Regions from separate parts of the Comamonas sp. MYb69 genome, predicted to be linked through region 2. Evidence: riboswitches for the same ligand, from Rfam matches in the RefSeq annotation. Region 2 holds a riboswitch; the other holds the start of a gene.
The links. Region 2 has a riboswitch for manganese ahead of mntP (manganese efflux pump MntP). Riboswitches for the same ligand answer to the same signal wherever they lie in the genome.
Positions count from the first base shown of each region.

Region 1: it holds a riboswitch for manganese, as region 2 does, so the genes downstream of both, WH303_RS04135 (TMEM165/GDT1 family protein) here and mntP (manganese efflux pump MntP) in region 2, are expected to answer to the same signal.

Region 1 covers NZ_JBBGZG010000002.1:457,892-463,313, forward strand. The annotation lists partial or broken gene WH303_RS04125 (RNA recognition motif domain-containing protein) at 1-401, opposite strand, end outside; gene WH303_RS04130 (RNA recognition motif domain-containing protein) at 657-1,052, opposite strand; yybP-ykoY riboswitch at 1,284-1,397, shown strand; gene WH303_RS04135 (TMEM165/GDT1 family protein) at 1,494-2,066, shown strand; gene putA (trifunctional transcriptional regulator/proline dehydrogenase/L-glutamate gamma-semialdehyde dehydrogenase) at 2,179-5,422, opposite strand, start outside.
Region 2 covers NZ_JBBGZG010000004.1:160,735-166,156, forward strand. The annotation lists gene WH303_RS07060 (aspartate/glutamate racemase family protein) at 1-268, opposite strand, end outside; gene WH303_RS07065 (NCS1 family nucleobase:cation symporter-1) at 284-1,816, opposite strand; yybP-ykoY riboswitch at 2,234-2,399, shown strand; gene mntP (manganese efflux pump MntP) at 2,419-2,988, shown strand; gene WH303_RS07075 (DUF808 domain-containing protein) at 3,432-4,433, shown strand; gene WH303_RS07080 (OmpW/AlkL family protein) at 4,721-5,332, shown strand.

The sequences.
Region 1 (5,422 bases), on a different contig from region 2:
CCGCCGTAGCCACCGCCGCCGCCGTAGCCACCGCCACCACCGCCGCCGTAGCCACCACCGCCGCCAAAGCCGCCACGGTTACCGCCGCCGCCGCCAAAGCCACCACCGCGTGGGCCGCCAAAACCACCACCGCCGCTGCGGGGAGGACGGGGCTCCATGGGGCGTGCTTCGTTCACGACCAGATTGCGACCGCCCAGGGGCTGACCGTTCAGACCGTTGACCGCAGCTTGGGCTTCTTCATCGCTGCCCATTTCTACAAAACCGAAACCCTTGGAGCGACCCGTGTCGCGTTCCATCATCACCTTGGCGCTGGTTACGCTGCCAAACTGACCAAAGGCCTGTTCCAGATCGTTGTCGCGAACCTGGTATGGCAAATTACCGACGTAAAGCTTGTTGCCCATTTGAGGGACTCCTGATAACTCTTAAATAATGCGATCGCGCCCTGTAGAACACCGGTCATCTATCGCAGTAGCCCAATGGAGGAATGCTCCATCCTTTATTTTCTGGCATAAAAACCGAGAATGGCATAGTTGTGCCCCTCAGTTGTGGCGCAGAAGCTGCAACCAGATGCAAAAAAGGCCTCAAAGAGGCCTTTTTTCCGGGAAAACCCGTCATCTCACTGTCAAAACCTCTCAGAGGTTTTGGATGCGATGTGCTTAGTAGCTGCCGCCACCGTAGCCACCACGGCCACCGCCGCCGAAGCCACCGCGATCACCACCGCCGCCGAAGCCGCCGCGATCACCACCGCCGAAACCACGGCCACCACCACCGCCGCCGAAGCCGCCGCTGCGTGGAGGACGTGCTTCCATTGGACGTGCTTCGTTCACGACCAGGTTACGACCGCCAAAGCCTTGGCCGTTCACGCCTTCGATAGCAGCTTGTGCTTCAGCGTCCGAACCCATTTCCACAAAGCCGAAGCCCTTGGAACGGCCGGTGTCACGTTCCATCATGACCTTGGCGCTGGAGACGGTACCGAATTGGCTGAAAGTGCTTTCCAGATCGCTGTCACGGAAAGAGTAAGGCAGGTTGCCCACGTAAAGTTTGTTGCCCATTTGAGGACTCCGAAAAAAGTAAAAAAAGCGATGGAGCCTGATGCAATCAACAAACCTGTGACAACTTCCAAGACGGATCACCGCGCGCTCTAGTGTACCCGGGGGCACATTGAGCTTCACCATTATGGGTGAATCGCCTTACGCTGTGTTGACAGTTCCCGCAACCAGCCCTTGGTATTTTCCCTGGCGGGCGTAGGTGTTGCGGCGCAACATCGCTTTTGGGCGTATGATGCGCCAGTCTTTGGGGAGTAGCCTGCTGGGCGCGCGATGCGCCGCAGAGTGTGCGTCAACAAACTTGGGCCTTCGCGGCCTATGGCGTACACGGCATCTGGTGATGAGGATGCTGGGCGAGACCATTGACCACGTTGCGATCCAATGCCGGAGTCGCGATGCGGTCAATGCTGTCTTGCTATATCCGGCTGCAATAACGATCCCCACTCCATGGAAGCCTTTCTCCTCTCGACCGCTGTCGTTGCCCTTGCCGAAATGGGCGACAAGACACAGCTGCTGTCCCTTGTCCTCGCTGCCAAATACCGCAAACCCTGGCTCATTGTGCTGGGCATCTTTGTCTCGACGCTGGTCAACCATGCGCTGGCCGGTGCCGTTGGCGCCTGGATCACCACGATGCTGGGCCCCGATGTGCTGCGCTGGATTCTGGGCGTGTCCTTTATCCTGATGGCCGGCTGGATGCTGATCCCCGACAAGATCGACGAGGACGAAGCGGGCAAGAGCAGCGGCCGCTGGGGCGTGTTCGGCACCACGGTGCTGCTGTTCTTCCTGGCCGAGATGGGCGACAAGACCCAGCTGGCCACCGTGGGCCTGGCCGCCAAGTACCCCGCTTCTTATTACTGGGTGGTTGCTGGCACCACGATCGGCATGATGCTGGCCAATGCGCCGGTGGTCTGGTTTGGCGACAAGATCACCAAGAAACTGCCGATCCGCTGGATCCACCGCGTCTGCGCGGTGATCTTCCTGGTGCTGGGGGTGGCCGCGCTGTTCACGACGATGGACTGATAGCGCTGGCGGCGCTTGCAACACTGCAACGCCCTAACTAAATAAATAAAAGGGCTGGGGATCTTGCGATCTCGAGCCCTTTTTTGATGGGGCTACGCCCCAAGCTTCAGCCTCAGTCCAAGGTCATCAAGCTGGCATTGCCGCCGGCCGCTGCGGTGTTGATGCTGATGGCATGCTCGGCCAGCAGGCGGAACAGCGGCACGCTGCCATCGGCGGCCTGGGCGGTGATCGGCACGATGGCGCCGGCGCGGCCGGCCAGGCGGCTGGCCGTGGGCAGCCAGCCGCTGGCCGCATCGACGATCAGCGCATCAAAGGCTTCGGACTGCACAAAGGCCTGCTCGCTGTGCGCAGACAATTGCACCGAGGCACGCACCGAGGTAGGCAGCTGGGCCAGCAGGCTGGCGTGGCTGCTGCCCGCGGGCCACACGGCGGAGGAGCCAGCAGCGAGCACGGCAGCGAGCTGGGCCAGCAGCAGGCTGCTAGTGCTGGCTACGCAGCCCACGCGCGCACGGCCGCTCAGCACATACAGATTGCGCTCCCCGGTGGGGCCGGGCAGCTCGGCCGCAAAACCGTTGCCGGTATGGGCGGCATAGCGCTGGCACAGCGCTGCCAGATCGCCCTGGCCTTGCTGGCTGGCCCAGCTTTGCAGCGCCTCCAGCGCAGCGGCGGGGGCGGCATCGGCCTGTTCCAGGCCGTGGGCATTGCCGCGCTGGCCGGCGCGGGCGGCCGGGGCCTCGCTACCGGCCATGCGCGGCAGGTGGGCCAGCGCATCCACGGTGGCCGTGGCCGGCATGCGGCTGAGCAGGCGCAGCATGTACAGCGGGCCGCCGGCCTTGGGGCCCGTGCCCGACAGGCCTTCGCCACCAAAGGGCTGCACGCCGACGACGGCGCCGACGATGTTGCGGTTCACATAGATATTGCCGGCATGCGCGGCATTGACCACCTGGTTGATGGTCTCGTCAATGCGGGTGTGCAGGCCCAGGGTGAGCGCGTAGCCGGTGGCATTGATGTCGGCCAGCAGCTGGGGCAGGTTCTCGCGGCGGTAGCGCAGCACATGCAGCACCGGGCCAAAGACCTCGCGCTTGAGCTCGGAGAGCTGGCCGATGGCGATCACCGTGGGCGGCACAAAGGTGCCTTGCGCGCTGGCGCCGCTGTTTTGCCAGACCTGGTGGCCAGCGGCCTGCATGCGGGCAATGTGCTGGTCGATGACGCCCTTGGCCTCGGCGTCGATCACGGGGCCGACATCGGTCTTGAGCTGGCAGGGGTTGCCCAGCTGGAGCTCCTGCATCGCGCCGCGCAGCATGTGCAGCAGGCGGTCGGCCGCTTCTTCCTGCACGCAGAGCACACGCAGCGCCGAGCAGCGCTGGCCGGCCGAGTCAAAGGCCGAGGACAGCACATCGACCACGACCTGCTCGGCCAGCGCGGACGAATCCACGATCATCGCGTTCTGGCCGCCGGTCTCGGCCACCAGGGTGACGGGCTGGCCTTGGGCATCGAGGCGCTGGGCCAGCGTCTTTTGCAGAATGCGAGCCACCTCGGTCGAGCCGGTGAACATGACGGCCTGCACGCGGTGGTCGCCCACCAGGCGGGCACCCACGGTCTCGCCGGTGCCCGGCAGCAGCTGCAACACATCGCGCGGCACGCCGGCCTGCCACAGCGCCTGCACGGCGGCAGCGGCGATCAGCGGGGTCTGCTCGGCTGGCTTGGCCAGCACGGTGTTGCCGGCGGCCAGCGCGGCGGCAATCTGGCCGCTGAAGATGGCCAGCGGGAAGTTCCAGGGGCTGATGCAGACCACCGGGCCCAGCGCCTGGTAATCCGCCTGGCCCCAGCTGCGCACCTGGGCGGCGTAAAAGCGCAGAAAGTCCACGGCCTCGCGCACCTCGGCAATCGCGTTGGCGCAGGTCTTGCCGGCCTCGCGCACCAGCACACCCATCAGGGTGGGCATATGGGCTTCAAGCAGGTCACCGGCCTGGGCGAGGCAATCGGCGCGCTGGGCGGGCGGGGTGGCCTGCCAGCGGGCGGCGGCGGCCTGGGCGGCGGCCAGTGCAAACTCCACCTGCTCGGTCGATGCCTGCGTGACCGTGCCGACCTGGTCGCTGTGGTCGGCCGGGTTCAGCACCGGTTCGCTGGCCTGGGTGGAGGCGGGCGCGCCATCGGCCAGCATCGGCTGGGCATGCCAGGCCATCTGGGCGCTGGCTTGCAGGTCTTGCTGCAGCGCACGCAGGCGGTTGTCGTTGGACAGGTCGAGCCCTGCCGAATTGCTGCGGCTTGCGCCATACAGCGCGCGCGGCTGGGCAATGTGCGGGTTGGGCAGGCCCAGCTGGCCTTCGCTCTGCGCCCATTGCTGGGCGGTGGTCACGGGGTTTTCCACCAGCTTGGCCAGGGGGATGTCCTGGTCGGCAATGCGGTTCACAAAGCTGGTGTTGGCACCGTTCTCCAGCAGGCGGCGCACCAGGTAGGCCAGCAGGGTTTCATGCGTGCCCACCGGGGCATAGATGCGGCAGGGGCGGCCCAGGTTTTCGCTGGCGTTGCGGCCCACGACCTGCTCGTACAGCGGCTCGCCCATGCCGTGCAGGCACTGGAACTCATACTGGCCGGGCTGGTAGCGGGCCGGGTCGGCCAGGTGGTAGATGGTGGCCAAGGTGTGGGCGTTGTGCGTGGCGAACTGGGGGTAGACCGCATCGGGCGCGGCCAGCAGTTGGCGTGCGCAGGCCAGGTAGGACACATCGGTATAGGCCTTGCGGGTGTAGACCGGGTAGCCTTCCAGGCCGTCGATCTGGGCGCGCTTGATCTCGCTGTCCCAGTAGGCGCCCTTGACCAGGCGCACCATCAGCCGGTGCTGGCTGCGGCGGGCCAGGTCGATGATGAAGGCCAGCACATAGGGGCAGCGCTTTTGGTAGGCCTGCACGACAAAACCGATACCGGCAAAACCGGCCAGCTCGGGCGCAAAGCAGAGCTTTTCCAGCAGGTCCAGCGACAGCTCCAGGCGGTCGGCTTCTTCGGCATCGATATTGAGACCGATGTTGTAGCCCTTGGCCAGCACGGCCAGCTGCAGCACCACGGGGTAGAGCTCGGCCATCACGCGGTCGTACTGGGCGCGGCTGTAGCGCGGGTGCAGGGCCGACAGCTTGATCGAGATGCCGGGGCCTTCGTACACGCCCCGGCCATGGCTGGCCTTGCCGATCGCATGGATGGCGTTTTCATAGTCGCACAGGTAGCGCTTGGCGTCGTCGCTGGTCATCGCCGCTTCGCCCAGCATGTCGTAGGAGTAGCGGAAGCCCTTGGCCTCCAGGCGCTCGGCGTTCTTCAGCGCCTCGCCAATCGTCTCGCCGGTGACGAACTGCTCGCCCATCATG
Region 2 (5,422 bases):
CTTCCAGCAGCTCTTGCAGGCCTTCGCGGCCATGCTCGCCGTAGCCGGCCTGGATGACGGCATCAAAGGGCTGGTCATAGCGCATGACGGCATCCATCACGCCGACAGCGCAGAGGTAGCTCTCAAAATTGCCTTCTACCGATTCGGCGCCAAAGCGCGGGGTGAGGGCGACGATCTCGGTGCCCGGTGCGGCTGCCCGGCGCGCCTGGGCGCCGATGGCCTCGGTCATGCTCTCGGTGGTGTTGACGTTCACGATCAGGATGCGCATGCAAAAAACTCCGTCTCAATGTTGGGCATGGTTCACGGCAATGGCCTCGCCGTCCTGGTCTTCATAGTGCTGGCCCTTGGGCGTCAGCAGCCAGTAGAACAGGCCGCCGAGCCCGGCCGCAATGAACCAGGAAAAGTGCGATACCGATTCGAGCGCCGGCAAAAAGGCGAAAAGCAGCGCAATCAGGGCCGAGGGCACCAGGGCCTGGATGGCGCGGCGGTTGACGCCGTTTTCGTAATGGTAAGGGCCGTTGCGGTCATCGCTGTAGAGCGCTGGCACATGCACGCGCTGCTTGCGGATCAGCCAGTAGTCGGCCATCACGATGCCAAACAGTGGGCCCAGGAACGAGCCCAGACCGCCCAGGAAATACAGGATCACCAGCGGCGAATCGTAGAGGTTCCAGGGCAGGATCACAAAGCCGAGGATGGCGCTGACGAGGGCCGCGCGGCGGAAGTTGAGCTGGCGCGGCAGCAGGTTGGCCAGGGCCAGCGCGGGGGCGACAAAGTTGGCCATCAGGTTGACGGCGATGGTCAGGATCAGCAGCGACAGGCTGGCGAGCACCAGCAAGGGCTTGTTGGGGATCTTCTCGACGATGTCGGTCGGGCTCAGGATCAGCGTGCCATCGATCGCCAGCTGGCCGCCGGTCAGCACGACGACGATCAGGCCGAAGATCAGCATGTTGATGGGGATACCCCAGAAGTTGCCCTTGACCACGGCGCTGCGCGAGGTGGCACCCCGGGTGAAGTCACAGAAATTGAGCACAAAGGTGCCATAGATAGCGACCCACAGCGAGGCTGCACCCATGATCTGCACCCACATCGCCGCACCTGTGCTGGGCTTGGGCGCCGTCCACTGGATCTTGCCGCCCGAGCTGTACAGCACCCAGCCGGCCAGCGCGATAAAGGTCACCAGAATCACCGGGCCGGCAAAGGCCTCGTACTTGCGGATGCTCTCCATGCCCCAGCAGGCAATCATCGTCTGCACCACCCACAGCAGGCTGAAGCTGATCCAGCCGAGCACCGGCAGGCCCAGCACCTGGTGCGCCAGCAGCGCCTGCAGGCTGGGGAAGAGGGTGATCAACAGCACATCGAGCACCTTGGAGGCCAGGTAGGTCTGGATGCCGAACCAGGCAATCGCGACACCGCCCCGGATCAAGGCCGGGATCTGCGCGCCCCGGGTGCCAAAGCTGATGCGGCTCATCACCGGAAAAGGCACGCCCGTCTTGGGGCCCATGAAGCCCGACAAGGTCAGCAGCACAAACAGCAAGGCGGCGCCCATCATCAGCGCCGTCAGAATCTGCCAGCCGCCCAGGCCCAGCGCAAACAGGCCGATGGCAAAGGCGTAGTTGCCCAGGCTGTGCACATCATTGGCCCAGAGCGTGAACAGGCTGTAGGCACCCCAGGAGCGGCTGTCTTTCTTGGTGGGCGCGAGGTCTTTGTTGTAGAGCGAGGGGCATACGCCGGCGGGCAAGGCACCGGCCGCTGCCGGGCGCTGCTGTGCGGGATTGAAGGCAAAGCCTGCGTTCTGGTCTGCTGCAAGATCGGTCATTGACATCCTTGGATCGGGCGCATCCAGCTGCGCCTTATTTGCGGCCTGGCGGCCGGGTTTGTCTCGTCATGTGCGCGGGTCCATGCATGGCATGTGCAGCACAAAACAGGCCTCAATGGCTATGCGTTGTGTGCACATATGCATACATTAAGTGTATACAAAACACCTGAAAATGAACTAGGGGCAACCCTGGGTGAAGTGCCACACTGTTACTTGGGAGACGCCTTGGCTGCCTCTGTCAGAGGGTGCCAAGGGAGAGCTGCAATACATGAGCTTGCTCATGTTTCGGCTTGTAGCGGCTGGCGTTTTGCTGGGTCCAGGCCGCAACAGCAAGACAGAAATGCGATCCATTCCTAAAGAACTTGGCGCGTTTGGGGCCATGTGCTCCGAAGCGCTGCGCAGCGTTTAGACTGCGGGCTCCCTTGGGGAGTAGCCTGCTTCCGCGCTGGAAGCGTCTGCGTCAACATACTCGGCATTTCGCATGCTGTGGCGCAGACATCCGTTCTTCGGTTGGCGAGACCATCGGCATGCCAGCACGACCTCGGTCGGGCAGTGGTGGCATGCCGTTGTGCTCATGCCCGACTGTCCTAGAAGAACCTCCGATGAACGCTGCTTCCATTTCCCTGTTGGCGCTTGCCATGTCTACCGATGCCTTTGCCGCCGCGATTGGCAAAGGCTCTGCCCTTGTCAAACCCCGTTGGTCCGAGGCACTGCGCACCGGCCTGATCTTTGGTGTTATCGAGGCCATCACGCCGCTGGTGGGCTGGGCGCTGGGCTATGCCGCGGCCGATTATGTGAAGGCCTGGGACCACTGGATTGCTTTTGTGCTGCTCTTGGTGCTGGGCGGCCGCATGGTGCTGGGTGCCTTTCAAAGCGCCGATGAGCCCGAGATGAGCCGGCCCGCGCGCCATGGCTTCTGGCTGCTGGTGGCCACCGGCTTTGCCACCAGCATCGACGCGATGGCGGTAGGCGTGGGCCTGGCATTTCTGGATGTGAACATCACCGTCGTTGCGCTCAGCATCGGCTTTGCCACCTTTGCGATGGTGACCCTGGGCGTGATGGTCGGCCGCGTGCTGGGCAATATCACCGGCCGCTGGGCAGAGGCGGTGGGTGGTGTGGTGCTAATTGCGATTGGCTCGCTGATCCTGTACGAGCACATGGTGGCGGTGTAAAAGCCAAAGCCCTCTGCTGGCATGGCGGAGGGCTTGGCTGCGTTTTGCGCTGTAGGAGCGTTGCTACAGGCAAAACAAAGCCCCGCAGAGCGGGGCTTAAGTGAGAGAGATCAGTGGGCTTGCAATCGCTGCGGGTGCCGGGTTTTTAGGTCTGGCTCAACCGCTTGCAGGCTGCGCTGGTATCAGAAGCGGGCAGGAGCACGCTTACGGTCACGTTCGTCTTCAGGCCAAATAGCAAACACTTCAGTCATTTCAGTCCTTTCACCTTTCTGGTGTAGATGGGTGTACAACGGGCCGCAGGCTGAAGTTGTTGACAAGGTCTGCATAAAGTTTTGTGAACAAGCTCCAACAAAACGTAGAAATCACCGTTTTACGGGGCCTGACACGGCATTGCTTTGTGAAATCGCTATGATTTGCCACCGAATTTAGACAGGGAGTGCGTAATGGCAGGTGCTGGTTTGTTGATGTTGCTCGATGATATTGCGACCTTGCTTGACGATGTGGCGCTGATGACCAAGACGGCTGCGGGCAAGAGCACGGCCATCCTGGACGATGTGGCCACGCAGACCAAGGTGGCGGTGCAAAAGACGGCGGGGGTGCTGGGCGATGACCTGGCGCTGAACGCCGAGCAGGTGACTGGGGTCAAGGCCAACCGGGAGTTGCCGGTGGTCTGGGCGGTGGCCAAGGGATCGCTCAAAAACAAAGTCATCTTGGTGCCGGCAGCGCTTTTGATCAGTGCTTTTGCGCCTTGGTTGATCACGCCGCTGTTGATGCTTGGCGGCGCTTTTCTGTGTTTTGAAGGGGTGGAGAAGGTGCTGAGCCTGTTCCACAAGCCCGGCAAACAGGCGCCCCATGATGCCGTCAAGGAGTCCGAGCAGGCTGCGCAGATGGGCGTGGCGCCATCATCCGTGAAGGCTGCCAGCGAGAAAAACATGGACCCTGTGGCCTATGAAAAAGCCAAGGTGGCGGGTGCGGTGCGTACCGATTTCATTCTGTCTGCAGAAATCATCGCCATCGCGCTGGGCACTGTGGCCAGCAAGCCGCTGTGGGAGCAGTTTGCAGTGCTGGTGGCCGTGGCGCTGGCGATCACCGTGTTTGTCTATGGCCTGGTCGCCGGTATTGTGCGCATGGACGATGTGGGCATGTGGCTGATGCGCAAGACCAGTGCCGCTGCCAAGGCTTTTGGCCGGGGCCTGATTGCGTTTACGCCCTGGCTGATGCGTGGCCTGTCGATTGTCGGAACGGCTGCGATGTTCATGGTGGGCGGCAGCCTGCTGGTGCATGGCATTGGCCCGATCGAGCACTGGTTGGAGAGTACCGTAGCCCCGATGGGTGGCGTGGTGGCACTGCTGGCCCCAACGCTGGTGCATGTGGCTGTTGGTGCAGCCATTGGTGGCCTGGTGGTGCTGGCGGTGGAGGCCTGGCACAAGCTGCGCGGGCACTGATCGCAAGCAGCAGCGCATGGCTGCTGGCCGCGCCCCTCGGGCGCGGCCAGCAAGAAGCAGAAGGCGGCATCGCAACAGCGGGCCGCCTTTTTTCATCGCTTGTTTTGTCTCGTTGATCTGGGTCAGGGCCGTACAGCCCGCTAAAGCAGAAGATGCAGGCATGGACAGCAGAAACTGCTCTGCCGCCTTCAGATACGGCGCTTGGCGCGGGTGGGGGCATGCAGATGCGGCCTGGGTTCAGCTACTTTTCAATCCATGCGAGCAAGATCGCAGCGAGGGCAATGACGATGAAAAAAATGATGTTGGCAGCGGCAGCTGTATGTGCAATGGCGTCGGGCGCGGCGATGGCACAAGAGGCGCAAAGCCCCTGGCAGGTGCGTGTGCGCGCCGTGCATCTGGACAGCGCCAACAAGGACTCCACCGGCCTGGGTCTGTCGATCAATGACAAGACGATTCCCGAAGTGGATGTGACCTATTTCTTCACGCCCAATATCGCGGCCGAGCTGGTGCTGACCTATCCGCAAAAGCACGACCTGCGCTCGGACGGCGCCAAGATCGGCACGCTCAAGCACCTGCCGCCCAGCCTGCTCGCGCAGTACCACTTCACCAATATGGGCGCCTTCAAGCCCTACCTGGGCGCTGGTGTGAACTACACGCGCTTCTCGAACGTGAACTTTGCGCCGGCCGTCGAGGCCGCGCTCGATCCATCGATCAAGAAGAACAGCTTTGGCCCGGCGCTGCAGATCGGCTTTGACTACATGCTGGACAAGCACTGGTCGATCAACGTCGATGTGAAGAAGGTCTACATCAAGACCGATGTGCGCTCGGCCGGCACCAAGGTGGGCACCTTCAAGGTGGATCCTTGGTTGCTGGGTGTCGGTGTGGGCTACCGTTTCTAAAAGGGGTCTACAACCCGCTCCTGGTGGTTCAGGAGCCAAAGAGCACTGTGATTGAGCCGCTTACTGAAAGCGGCTCTTTTTTATGCAAGC